DNA from 3 places in the Streptomyces sp. RK62 genome. Region 3 is predicted to be linked to each of the others. Evidence: predicted binding sites of a transcription regulator. Region 3 holds the regulator's gene; each other region holds the start of a gene.
What was found. The regulator HrcA, encoded in region 3, represses chaperone genes, less so after heat shock. The targets are predictions, from matches to a motif close to TTNGCACTCNGNNNNNCNGAGTGCNAA.
Positions count from the first base shown of each region.

Region 1: the regulator HrcA is predicted to act here: its motif matches at 2,286-2,312, upstream of groES (co-chaperone GroES).
Region 2: the regulator HrcA is predicted to act here: its motif matches at 1,977-2,003, upstream of groL (chaperonin GroEL).

Region 1 covers NZ_JAGPYD010000004.1:189,081-192,985, reverse strand. Annotated here, with positions in the region: gene KBY32_RS09625 (methyltransferase domain-containing protein) at 1-332, opposite strand, end outside; gene KBY32_RS09620 (polysaccharide deacetylase family protein) at 331-1,410, shown strand; gene KBY32_RS09615 (polysaccharide deacetylase family protein) at 1,407-2,231, shown strand; gene groES (co-chaperone GroES) at 2,459-2,767, shown strand; gene groL (chaperonin GroEL) at 2,887-3,905, shown strand, end outside.
Region 2 covers NZ_JAGPYD010000010.1:211,114-215,018, forward strand. Annotated here, with positions in the region: gene groL (chaperonin GroEL) at 191-1,813, opposite strand; gene KBY32_RS20865 (cold-shock protein) at 2,123-2,329, opposite strand; gene KBY32_RS20870 (MoaD/ThiS family protein) at 2,773-3,048, opposite strand; gene thrC (threonine synthase) at 3,045-3,905, opposite strand, start outside.
Region 3 covers NZ_JAGPYD010000008.1:102,922-106,826, forward strand. Annotated here, with positions in the region: gene KBY32_RS16850 (MBL fold metallo-hydrolase) at 1-702, opposite strand, end outside; gene hrcA (heat-inducible transcriptional repressor HrcA) at 1,033-2,049, shown strand; gene dnaJ (molecular chaperone DnaJ) at 2,050-3,186, shown strand; gene KBY32_RS16865 (nitronate monooxygenase) at 3,265-3,905, shown strand, end outside.

The DNA.
Region 1 (3,905 bases), on a different contig from region 3:
TCGACGCCGTTCGGCGTGAAGTACATCCGTCCCGCGTCCTCGGTGCCGAACTTCGCCGCCGCGCGCTGCCGCAGCCGCGCCTGTCCGAGGGCCGCGGAGACCAGCTCGGCCGGGTGCTCGCGGCGCAGCCTGGTGGCGACGGCGAGTTCGTCGGCGGGGTCGGTGTCGCGCACGGCGTCGAGGAGGGCGCGGCCCTCGGGGGCGAGCAGGGCGGTGAAGGCGTCGAGGTGGTCGTTCACCGGGTCATTGTCGGCCAGTCGGTGGATGGTCCGCTCCACGGCGGCGCTGTCGTCCCGGTCCGGGTGCGGGTGCCTGTCAGGATCCGGCTCCATGCGACTTGTAGTACAAAATGACAAAAAGGGACGGCTTCGGCTCCGGGGGGCGCGGCTCCAGGGAGCGCGGCTCCGGGGCGTCGTCGCCGTGCTCGCCGTCGCGGCCATCGCCTCGGGGTGTGCGCAGGGCGGTATCGCCGGGCAGCCGGGCGGCGGTTCCCCGGCCGCGGGTCCCGTCCCGAGCCGGTCGGCCGACGCTCCCGCGTCGCCTCCGCAGGGCACGCGCACACCGGACGGCAGCCGCTCCCCGCAGGGCACACGCCCCCCGGACGGCACGCGCCCGCCGGACAGCACGCGCACCCCGGACGGCACTCGCGCCCCCGACGGCCGGCGGCCGCAGTCGGCGCAGCAGGCCCATGCCGCCCGGGTCGCCGCCGCCCGGCGCTGGCGGCTCGCCCGCGTCCCGCTCGTGCCCCCGCCACCGCCCAGGTCCAAGCCGGAGATCACCACCCGCAAGGGCTTCGAGGTCGACGGCCACGAGGAACTCGGCCTCCTGCCGGTCTTCACGACCGTGCCCACGACCCGGAAGATCGTTTTCCTGACCATCGACGACGGCGCCGAGAAGGACCCGGCGTTCCTGCGCATGATGAGCGACCTGAAGGTGCCGTACACCGCCTTCCTCAGCGACTACGTGATCAAGGACGACTACGGCTACTTCGAGCGGATGCGGCGCACGGGCACCGGCCTGCACAACCACACCCTGCACCACCGCTATCTGCCCGCCCTGTCCTACCGCCGCCAGCAGTACGAGATCTGCGGCATGCAGGACGTCATGGAGGAGCGCTACGGCGTGCGCCCCGCGCTGTTCCGGCCGCCCTTCGGCAACTACGACCGCGACACCCTGCGCGCCGCCAGGTCCTGCGGCGTGCGGTACGTCCCGCTGTGGAACGAGGAGGTCTTCGTCGACCACTGGGAGTACCGGGAGTGGGACCGGAAGATCCGTCCGGGTGACATCGTGCTCAGTCACTTCCGGGGCCGGGGCGAGTGGAAGGGCACAATGCCCGACATGATCCGCAGGTTCCTGGACAAGGTCACGGCCGAGGGGTTCGCGGTGGCCCGGCTGGAGGACTACCTGTGAGGACGCCGCCGGGGGCACGCGCGCTCGCCGCCGTGGCCCTGGCGTCCGCCCTGCTCGCCGGATGCGCGGGGGAGACCGCCCCCGCCGCCTCCCGGGCGGGGTCCGGCCAGGAGGCGACGCGCTCGGCGAAGAACGCGACCCACACCGCGCAGCCGTATCGCCGCTGGGGCCTGAGCGACCCGCTGCCCGTGCCGCCCCCGCCGCCCGCCCGGCGGCTGCCGCACCGCCCCGGCGGCCCGCCGCCCGTCGTGCACCGCGTCCCCACCCGAGACCGGGTCGTCTTCCTCACCTACGACGACGGCGCCGAGAAGGACCCCCGGTTCGTCGACATGGTCCGCGAACTGCGGCTGCCCGTCAGCATGTTCCTCACCGACAGCGTGGTCGGCCCCGGCTACGGCCACTTCGCGCGGCTGCGCTCGGTCGGCGCGTCCATCCAGAACCACACCCTCGACCACGCCGCCCTGCGCGGGCTGCCGTACGCCGGTCAGCGCGCCGAGATCTGCGGCCAGCAGCACAAGCTGCGCGCCCGCTTCGGCATCCGCCCCCGGCTCTTCCGGCCGCCCTACGGCGTCCACGACGCCACCACGCTGCGCGCCGCCGCCGACTGCGGGGTCACCGCCGTCGTGCTGTGGCGGGCGGCGATGGAGGGCGACGGCGGACTGACGTACGCGAAGGGGCCCGCGCGGCTGCGCCCCGGTGACATCGTCTCCGTGCCGTCCGGGGAGCCGGCCGGGCTGTCGCTGCGCGAGCGCACCACCCGGTTGCTGCGGGAGATCCAGAAGCGCGGACTGACCGTCGGACGCCTCGAGGACTACGTGTAGACGCTCGCCGGGCTCTTCCCGGTGGCGCGGGCGGCGCGCCGCGCCACGAGCGAATTGGCACTCCGCTTGACCGAGTGCTAATCGCGGTCATAGTCTCGGCTCTGGCACTCCCCACTGGAGAGTGCCAACAACGCGACGGGCAGGTCCGGCACCCGCGACGACGGATCGACCTGGTCGCCACCTCAGACAGTTAACCCCGTGAGATCTCCGAAGGGGGAGGTCGGATCGTGACGACCACCAGCTCCAAGGTTGCCATCAAGCCGCTTGAGGACCGCATCGTGGTCCAGCCGCTCGACGCCGAGCAGACCACCGCCTCTGGCCTGGTCATCCCGGACACCGCGAAGGAGAAGCCCCAGGAGGGCGTCATCCTCGCCGTCGGTCCGGGCCGCTTCGAGAACGGCGAGCGTCTTCCGCTCGACGTGAAGGTCGGCGACATCGTGCTGTACAGCAAGTACGGCGGCACCGAGGTGAAGTACAACGGCGAGGAGTACCTCGTCCTCTCGTCCCGCGACGTGCTCGCGGTCATCGAGAAGTAAGACGCCTCGAAGCTCTTGCTTTCAGCTGCGCCCCTGGCCCCCGCGACCACATAAGAACCGGGCGCCCGGGGCGCAGTGTCTTTTTTTAGAACCCACAATCCGAGAGGGCTCCCGCTGTCATGGCGAAGATCCTGAAGTTCGACGAGGACGCCCGTCGCGCCCTCGAGCGCGGCGTCAACAAGCTTGCCGACACGGTCAAGGTGACGATCGGCCCCAAGGGCCGCAACGTCGTCATCGACAAGAAGTTCGGCGCCCCCACCATCACCAACGACGGCGTGACCATCGCCCGTGAGGTCGAGGTCGAGGACCCGTACGAGAACCTCGGTGCCCAGCTGGTGAAGGAGGTGGCGACCAAGACCAACGACATCGCGGGTGACGGCACCACCACCGCCACCGTGCTCGCCCAGGCGCTCGTGCGTGAGGGCCTGAAGAACGTCGCCGCCGGCGCCTCCCCGGCCGCCCTGAAGAAGGGCATCGACGCGGCCGTCGCGGCCGTCTCCGAGGAGCTCCTCGCGACCGCGCGCCCGATCGACGAGAAGTCCGACATCGCCGCCGTCGCCGGTCTGTCCGCCCAGGACCAGCAGGTCGGCGAGCTCATCGCCGAGGCGATGGACAAGGTCGGCAAGGACGGTGTCATCACCGTCGAGGAGTCCAACACCTTCGGTCTGGAGCTGGACTTCACCGAGGGCATGGCCTTCGACAAGGGCTACCTGTCGCCGTACTTCGTGACGGACCAGGAGCGCATGGAGGCCGTCCTGGAGGACCCGTACATCCTCATCAACCAGGGCAAGATCTCCTCCATCGCCGACCTGCTGCCGCTGCTGGAGAAGGTCATCCAGACCAACTCCTCCAAGCCGCTGCTGATCATCGCCGAGGACGTCGAGGGCGAGGCCCTGTCGACCCTGGTCGTGAACAAGATCCGCGGCACCTTCAACGCGGTCGCGGTCAAGGCCCCCGGCTTCGGTGACCGCCGCAAGGCGATGCTGCAGGACATGGCGACCCTCACCGGCGCCACCGTCATCTCCGAGGAGGTCGGCCTCAAGCTCGACCAGGTCGGCATCGACGTGCTGGGCTCCGCCCGCCGCGTCACCGTCACCAAGGACGACACCACGATCGTCGACGGCGCCGGCAAGTCCGA
Region 2 (3,905 bases), on a different contig from region 3:
GGCTGACCGGGCAGTATGTGCGCGTGCATTGTTACACCACCTTAAGCACTTCTCCGGCTCCCCCGCATCCCGTTCGCCGCTCCCGTCCGCGTGAGCCCGGACACGCCGAAGGGCGGCACCTCCTGCCGGAACAGGAAGTGCCGCCCTCCGTGTAGGACGTGACCGTCCGGGGTCAAGACCCCGAGGACGGTCAGAAGTCCATGTCACCGCCCGGCATGCCGCCGCCGGCCGGGGCCGCGGCCTTCTCCGGCTTGTCGGCGATGACGGCCTCGGTGGTGAGGAACAGCGCGGCGATCGACGCGGCGTTCTGCAGCGCGGAGCGCGTCACCTTGGCCGGGTCGATGATGCCCTCGGCGACCAGGTCGACGTACTCACCGGTCGCGGCGTTCAGGCCGTGACCCGGGGTGAGGTTGCGGACCTTCTCCACCACGACGCCGCCCTCGAGGCCGGCGTTGACGGCGATCTGCTTCAGCGGGGCCTCGAGCGCGAGCTTGACGGCGGCCGCACCGGTCGCCTCGTCACCCTGCAGCTCCAGCTTCTCGAAGACGCTGGAGGCCTGCAGCAGGGCCACGCCACCACCGGCGACGATGCCCTCCTCGACGGCCGCCTTGGCGTTGCGCACGGCGTCCTCGATGCGGTGCTTGCGCTCCTTGAGCTCCACCTCGGTGGCGGCACCGGCCTTGATGACCGCGACACCGCCGGCGAGCTTCGCCAGGCGCTCCTGCAGCTTCTCGCGGTCGTAGTCCGAGTCGCTGTTCTCGATCTCGGCGCGGATCTGGTTGACCCGGCCCTGGACCTGCTCGGAGGAGCCGGCACCGTCGACGATGGTGGTCTCGTCCTTGGTGATGACGACCTTGCGGGCCTTGCCCAGGAGGTCCAGGGAGGTGTTCTCCAGCTTGAGACCGACCTCCTCGGAGATGACCTCGCCACCGGTGAGGATGGCGATGTCGTTCAGCATCGCCTTGCGGCGGTCGCCGAAGCCCGGGGCCTTGACCGCGACGGACTTGAAGGTGCCGCGGATCTTGTTGACGACCAGGGTCGACAGGGCCTCGCCCTCGACGTCCTCGGCGATGATCAGCAGCGGCTTGCCCGACTGCATGACCTTCTCCAGGAGCGGGAGCAGGTCCTTGACGTTCGTGATCTTGGAGTTCGCGATCAGGATGTACGGGTCGTCGAGGACGGCCTCCATACGCTCCATGTCGGTGGCGAAGTACGCCGAGATGTAGCCCTTGTCGAAGCGCATACCCTCGGTGAGCTCCAGCTCCAGACCGAAGGTCTGGGACTCCTCGACGGTGATGACGCCTTCCTTGCCGACCTTGTCCATGGCCTCGGCGATGAGCTCGCCGATCTGGGTGTCGGCGGCGGAGATGGAGGCCGTGGAAGCGATCTGCTCCTTGGTCTCGACATCCTTGGCCTGCTCGAGCAGGGCGGCGCTGACGGCCTCGACGGCACGCTCGATGCCGCGCTTGAGGGCCATCGGGTTGGCGCCGGCGGCGACGTTGCGCAGGCCCTCCTTGACCAGGGCCTGGGCGAGGACGGTCGCGGTGGTCGTACCGTCACCGGCGACGTCGTCCGTCTTCTTGGCGACTTCCTTGACCAGCTCGGCGCCGATCTTCTCGTACGGGTCCTCGAGCTCGATCTCCTTGGCGATGGAGACACCATCGTTGGTGATCGTGGGGGCGCCCCACTTCTTCTCGAGGACGACGTTGCGGCCCTTGGGGCCGAGCGTCACCTTGACGGCGTCCGCGAGCTGGTTCATGCCGCGCTCGAGGCCGCGCCGCGCCTCCTCGTCGAACGCGATGATCTTGGCCATGTGAAGTGGTCCCTCCAGGACTGGGGGTGATTCCTTCGGACCGCGCCCGCGCCCGCGACGGACGGCTCGCCGGCCGCGTGGTTCCTTGCCCCACCTGGCCTGCGGGCCTCACCGACCCGGTCCTCCTTTGTCACTCTCACCTTCAGAGTGCTAACGCCAATGATTAGCACTCGGGGTACGAGAGTGCAAGGCGCCCGCGCTGCGCGCCCGTCGCGCACAGGGGCGCGCGGGCACGGCGAAGGGCCCGCGCCCCCCAGGAGGCGCGGGCCCTTCGAAGAAGAACGTCGCTGCTGTTCGTCGACGCGTGCTTCAGCCGGTCGCCAGCCGGACCATGTCCGCCTGCGGCCCCTTCTGACCCTGCGAGATCTCGAAATCGACCCGCTGGCCCTCTTCCAGGGTGCGGTAACCGTCCATCTGGATCGCGCTGTAGTGGACGAAAACATCCGCACCACCGTCGACCGCGATGAAGCCGTACCCCTTCTCCGCGTTGAACCACTTGACGGTGCCCTGAGCCATGCCTAACTCCCCTATTACTGGCCCTTGCACAGATCCACACTTCGCGGATCCGGGTCAGACCTCACCCCCCAATCGGTCGGGGGCGTGCGCCGGAACGCGTCGACCGCGGCTGAATGTATCTGCCCAACTGCCGTCTGCAACAGGTCAATCGGACGAGAAATCCGGGCACGACCGGTCGGGAATGTGGGGACAATTCCGCTGACTTCGCGTCAAGTCGGGCCGGACAAACGGGGCATAGGCCGCAAAAAGGCCGCGTACTTTGGCTACTTCTTGTCGGGTCGGCGGCACCCATCAAAGGCGGCCGGTCCATGAACCGGCGGTGCGTTCCCCAACTGTACCCCGCTCAATCACACAGAATTGCCTCCTCCGTTTCTCTCACGGAGGAGGCAATTCGATGAACGCTCGGTGAGCGCGGTTACCGAAGGTAATGTTCGGTCATCCGGTCAGCCGCCGGCGACGGCCGGAATGATGGAGACGCCGGCGCCGTCCGGAGTGGCGGTCTCCAGACCCTGCTCGAAACGCACGTCGTCGTCGTTCACGTACACGTTCACGAAGCGGCGGAGCTTGCCCTGGTCGTCCAGCACCCGGGCGGCGATCCCCGTGTGGTTCTTCTCCAGGTCGGAGATGACCTCGGCCAGGGTCGCGCCCTCGGCGGCGACCTCGGCCTGACCGCCGGTGTAGGTGCGCAGGATGGTCGGGATGCGAACGGTCACGCTCATGCGAGGCCAGCCTCTCGGAAGGAGTCAAGGTTGGGACGAATCGTCGCGGTGAGGCCCGTACCCGCCACCGCGTCCAGCGTCTTCAGGCCGTCACCGGTGTTCAGGACGACCGTGGTCCTGGTGGGGTCGAGGACCCCGCTCTCGATGAGCTTCTTCGTGACGCCCACCGTGACGCCGCCCGCGGTCTCGGCGAAGACGCCCTCGGTGCGCGCGAGCAGCTTGATCGCCTGCACGATCTCGGCGTCCGTCACGTCCTCCACCGCACCGCCCGTGCGGCGCGCGATGTCCAGGACGTAGGGGCCGTCGGCCGGGTTGCCGATGGCGAGCGACTTGGCGATGGTGTCCGGCTTCTGCGGGCGGACCACGTCGTGGCCCGCCTTGAAGGCGGTGGACACCGGCGAGCAGCCCTCGGCCTGGGCACCGAAGATCTTGTACGGCTTGTCCTCGACGAGCCCGAGCTTGATCAGCTCCTGCAGACCCTTGTCGATCTTGGTGAGCTGGGAGCCGGAGGCGATCGGGACGACCAGCTGGTCCGGCAGCCGCCAGCCGAGCTGCTCGCAGATCTCGTACGCGAGGGTCTTGGAGCCCTCGGCGTAGTACGGCCGCAGATTGACGTTCACGAAGCCCCAGCCCTCACCGGCCGGGTCGCCGATCAGCTCGGAGCAGAAACGGTTCACGTCGTCGTAGTTGCCCTCGATGCCGACGAGCTCGCCGCCGTAGATCGCGGCCATGACGACCTTGCCCTGCTCCAGGTCGTGCGGGATGAACACGCACGAGCGGAGGCCGGCGCGGGCCGCGGCGGCGCCCACCGCGCCGGCCAGGTTGCCCGTCGAGGAGCAGGACAGGGTGGTGAAGCC
Region 3 (3,905 bases):
GCGCCGGACGAACTCCGCGTCCACCACCGCTCCGTGTCCGGGTACGTACAGCGCGTTCTCACCGCCCAGGTCCAGCAGCCGGTCCAGCGCGGCCGGCCAGTGCGAGGGCACGGCGTCCGGGCCCGCCTGCGGTTCCCCCGACTCCTCCACCAGATCGCCGCAGAACACCACCTCCGGGTCGCCGGGGAGCCGGCCCGGCACCAGCACCACCAGATCGTGCGCCGTGTGCGCCGGACCCACGTTCGCCAGCAGGACCTGCCGCCCGCCGCCGAGGTCCAGCGTCCACTCGCCGCTCACCGGATGGCGGGGCACGACCAGCGCGTCCGCCGCCCCCTCGGCCGCCGCCGCGTCCAGGCCGTGGCGCACCGCGTCCGCGCGCAGCTCCTCGCGTGCGTGCCGCCCCGCCAGGACCGTCTCCATGCCCACCGGCCCGTAGACCTCCGCGCCCGCGAACGCCGCGGCGCCGAAGACATGATCGAAGTGGGGGTGGGTCAGCGCGAGATGGGTCACACGGTGACCCGTGAGCCACTGCGCCTGCGTCCGCAGCCGCGCCCCCTCCGCGAGGCTCGACCCGGCGTCGACGGCCAGCGCCGCTCCGTCGCCCGCCACCAGCCCCACGGTGCAGTCCCACCCCGGCAGACGGCACCGGCCCACCCCGTCCGCCAACCGCTCCCACCCCAGCTCTTCCCAAGTCACCGTCATACCGCGACGCTAGCGCTGTGACCGGAAAGGTTCACCGGCTCGCGGCGCCCGGTACGGCACCTCGCCGCGTTGTCGCATCACCCGAGTACATCCAGTACACGGGTCATGCTCCGCCTTGCGATGCACCGCACCGGACGCCGCGAGCTTCCCGGCAAACCTTTCCGGTCACAGCGCTAACCAACACACCCCTGCCGAGCACGGAGGTGAAACCGACCGGCCTTGCCCGGGGTGTACCCCACCGCCGTACACTGGCCGGGGACGGCTGGCACTCGGACGGACAGAGTGCCAGGAAGGGTGTCAAGGGGACCGACCGCTGGAGGTGTGCGCGAGATGCTGAGTGAACGCAGGCTCCAGGTGCTGCGCGCGATCGTCCAGGACTACGTCGGGACGGAGGAGCCGGTGGGCTCCAAGGCGCTCACCGAGCGGCACAACCTCGGCGTCTCCCCGGCGACCGTACGCAACGACATGGCGGCCCTGGAGGACGAGGGCTACATCGCGCAGCCGCACACCAGCGCCGGGCGCATCCCCACCGACAAGGGCTACCGGCTCTTCGTCGACAAGCTCGCCGGTGTGAAGCCGATGACCCCGCCCGAGCGGCGCGCCATCCAGAACTTCCTCGACGGCGCCGTCGACCTCGACGACGTCGTCGCGCGCACGGTGCGGCTGCTCGCGCAGCTCACCCGGCAGGTCGCCGTCGTGCAGTACCCGTCGCTGACCCGGTCCACCGTCCGGCACGTCGAGCTGCTCTCGCTCGCCCCCGCGCGCGTGATGCTCGTCCTGATCACGGACACCGGCCGGGTCGAGCAGCGGATGATCGACTGCCCGGCCCCCGTCGGCGAGGCCTCGCTCGCGGACCTGCGCGCCCGGCTGAACAGCCGGGTCGCCGGCCGGCGCTTCACCGACGTGCCCCGGCTCGTCGAGGATCTGCCCGAGGCCTTCGACGTCGAGGACCGCGGCACCGTCTCGACCGTGCTCTCCACCCTCCTGGAGACACTCGTCGAGGAGAACGAGGAGCGGCTGATGATCGGCGGCACCGCCAATCTGACCCGCTTCGGACATGACTTCCCCCTCACCATCCGGCCGGTGCTCGAGGCCCTGGAGGAGCAGGTCGTGCTCCTCAAGTTGCTGGGCGAGGCGGGGGATTCGGGCATGACCGTGCGCATCGGGCACGAGAACGCCTACGAGGGACTCAACTCCACGTCCGTCGTGTCGGTGGGCTACGGTTCGGGCGGCGAGGCAGTCGCCAAGCTCGGCGTGGTCGGACCGACCCGCATGGATTACCCGGGAACGATGGGAGCGGTACGCGCAGTGGCACGTTACGTCGGACAGATCCTGGCGGAGTCGTAGGTGGCCACGGACTACTACGCCGTGCTCGGCGTGCGTCGCGACGCGTCGCAGGAAGAGATCAAGAAGGCCTTCCGGCGGCTCGCCCGCGAGCTGCACCCGGACGTCAACCCGGACCCGAAGACCCAGGAGCGGTTCAAGGAGATCAACGCCGCCTACGAGGTGCTGTCGGACCCGCAGAAGAAGCAGGTCTACGACCTCGGCGGCGACCCGCTGTCCCAGGCGGGCGGCCAGGGCGCGGGCGGCTTCGGCGCCGGCGGCTTCGGCAACTTCTCCGACATCATGGACGCGTTCTTCGGCACGGCCTCCCAGCGGGGCCCGCGCTCGCGGACCCGGCGCGGCCAGGACGCGATGATCCGGCTGGAGGTCGAGCTCGACGAGGCGGCCTTCGGCACCACGAAGGACATCCAGGTCGACACCGCCGTCGTCTGCAACACCTGCAGCGGCGAGGGCGCCGCCCCCGGCACCTCCGCCCAGACCTGCGACATGTGCCGCGGCCGCGGCGAGGTGTCGCAGGTGACGCGGTCCTTCCTCGGCCAGGTCATGACCTCGCGGCCCTGCCCGCAGTGCCAGGGCTTCGGCACCGTCGTCCCGACGCCGTGCCCGGAGTGCGCGGGCGACGGACGTGTGCGGTCCCGCCGCACCCTCACCGTCAAGATCCCGGCCGGTGTCGACAACGGCACCCGGATCCAGCTCGCCGGTGAGGGCGAGGTCGGCCCCGGCGGCGGTCCCGCCGGCGACCTCTACGTCGAGATCCACGAGCTGCCGCACAGCACCTTCCAGCGGCGCGGCGACGACCTGCACTGCACCGTCACCATCCCGATGACGGCGGCGGCCCTCGGCACCAAGGTGCCGCTGGAGACGCTGGACGGCATGGAGGAGGTCGACATCCGGCCCGGCACCCAGTCCGGCCAGTCGATCCCGCTGCACGGCCGCGGTGTCACGCATCTGCGCGGCGGCGGCCGGGGCGACCTCATCGTCCACGTCGAGGTGCAGACCCCGACCAAGCTCGACCCGGAGCAGGAGCGCCTGCTGCGCGAGCTGTCCAAGCTGCGCGGCGAGGAGCGGCCCCAGGGCCAGTTCCAGCCCGGTCAGCAGGGGCTGTTCTCGCGCCTGAAGGACGCCTTCAACGGACGCTGACCCGGACGGCCCGATCCCTTGCCCCGCAAGGGGAAGGGCCGATTCGGACTTGTTCGGGGGACGTGACAACATGCCGTCATGTCCTCCGCACTGACCGATCTCCTGCCTCACCCGATCGTGCAGGCACCCATGGCCGGCGGCGTCTCCGTGCCGCAGCTCGCGGCCGCCGTGTCCGAGGCCGGGGGGCTGGGCTTTCTCGCCGCCGGGTACAAGACCGCCGACGGGATGTACCAGGAGATCAAGCAGCTGCGGAGCCTGACCCAGCGGCCCTTCGGGGTCAACCTCTTCATGCCCCAGCCGGAGTACCCCGGTGCAAGCACCGGCTCCACCGGAGCGGCCGGCGCCGCACCCTCCAATGCGGCGGCCGTCGACGTCTACGCCCACCAGCTGGCCGGCGAGGCCGCCTGGTACGAGACCGAGCTGGGGGACCGCGACAGCGGCCGGGACGACGGCTACGACGCCAAGCTCGCCGTGCTGCTCGACAACCCGGTGCCGGTCGTCTCCTTCCACTTCGGCGTCCCCGGCGCCGACGTGCTGGAGTCCCTCCGGCGCGCCGGGACCTTCACGCTCGCCACGGCCACCACCCCGGACGAGGCCCTCGCCGTCGAGCGGGCCGGCGCGGACGCCGTGATCGCCCAGGGCGTCGAGGCCGGCGGCCATCAGGGCACCCACCGCGACAACCCGGAGGCCGAGTGCGCCGGGCTCGGCGTGCTGACCCT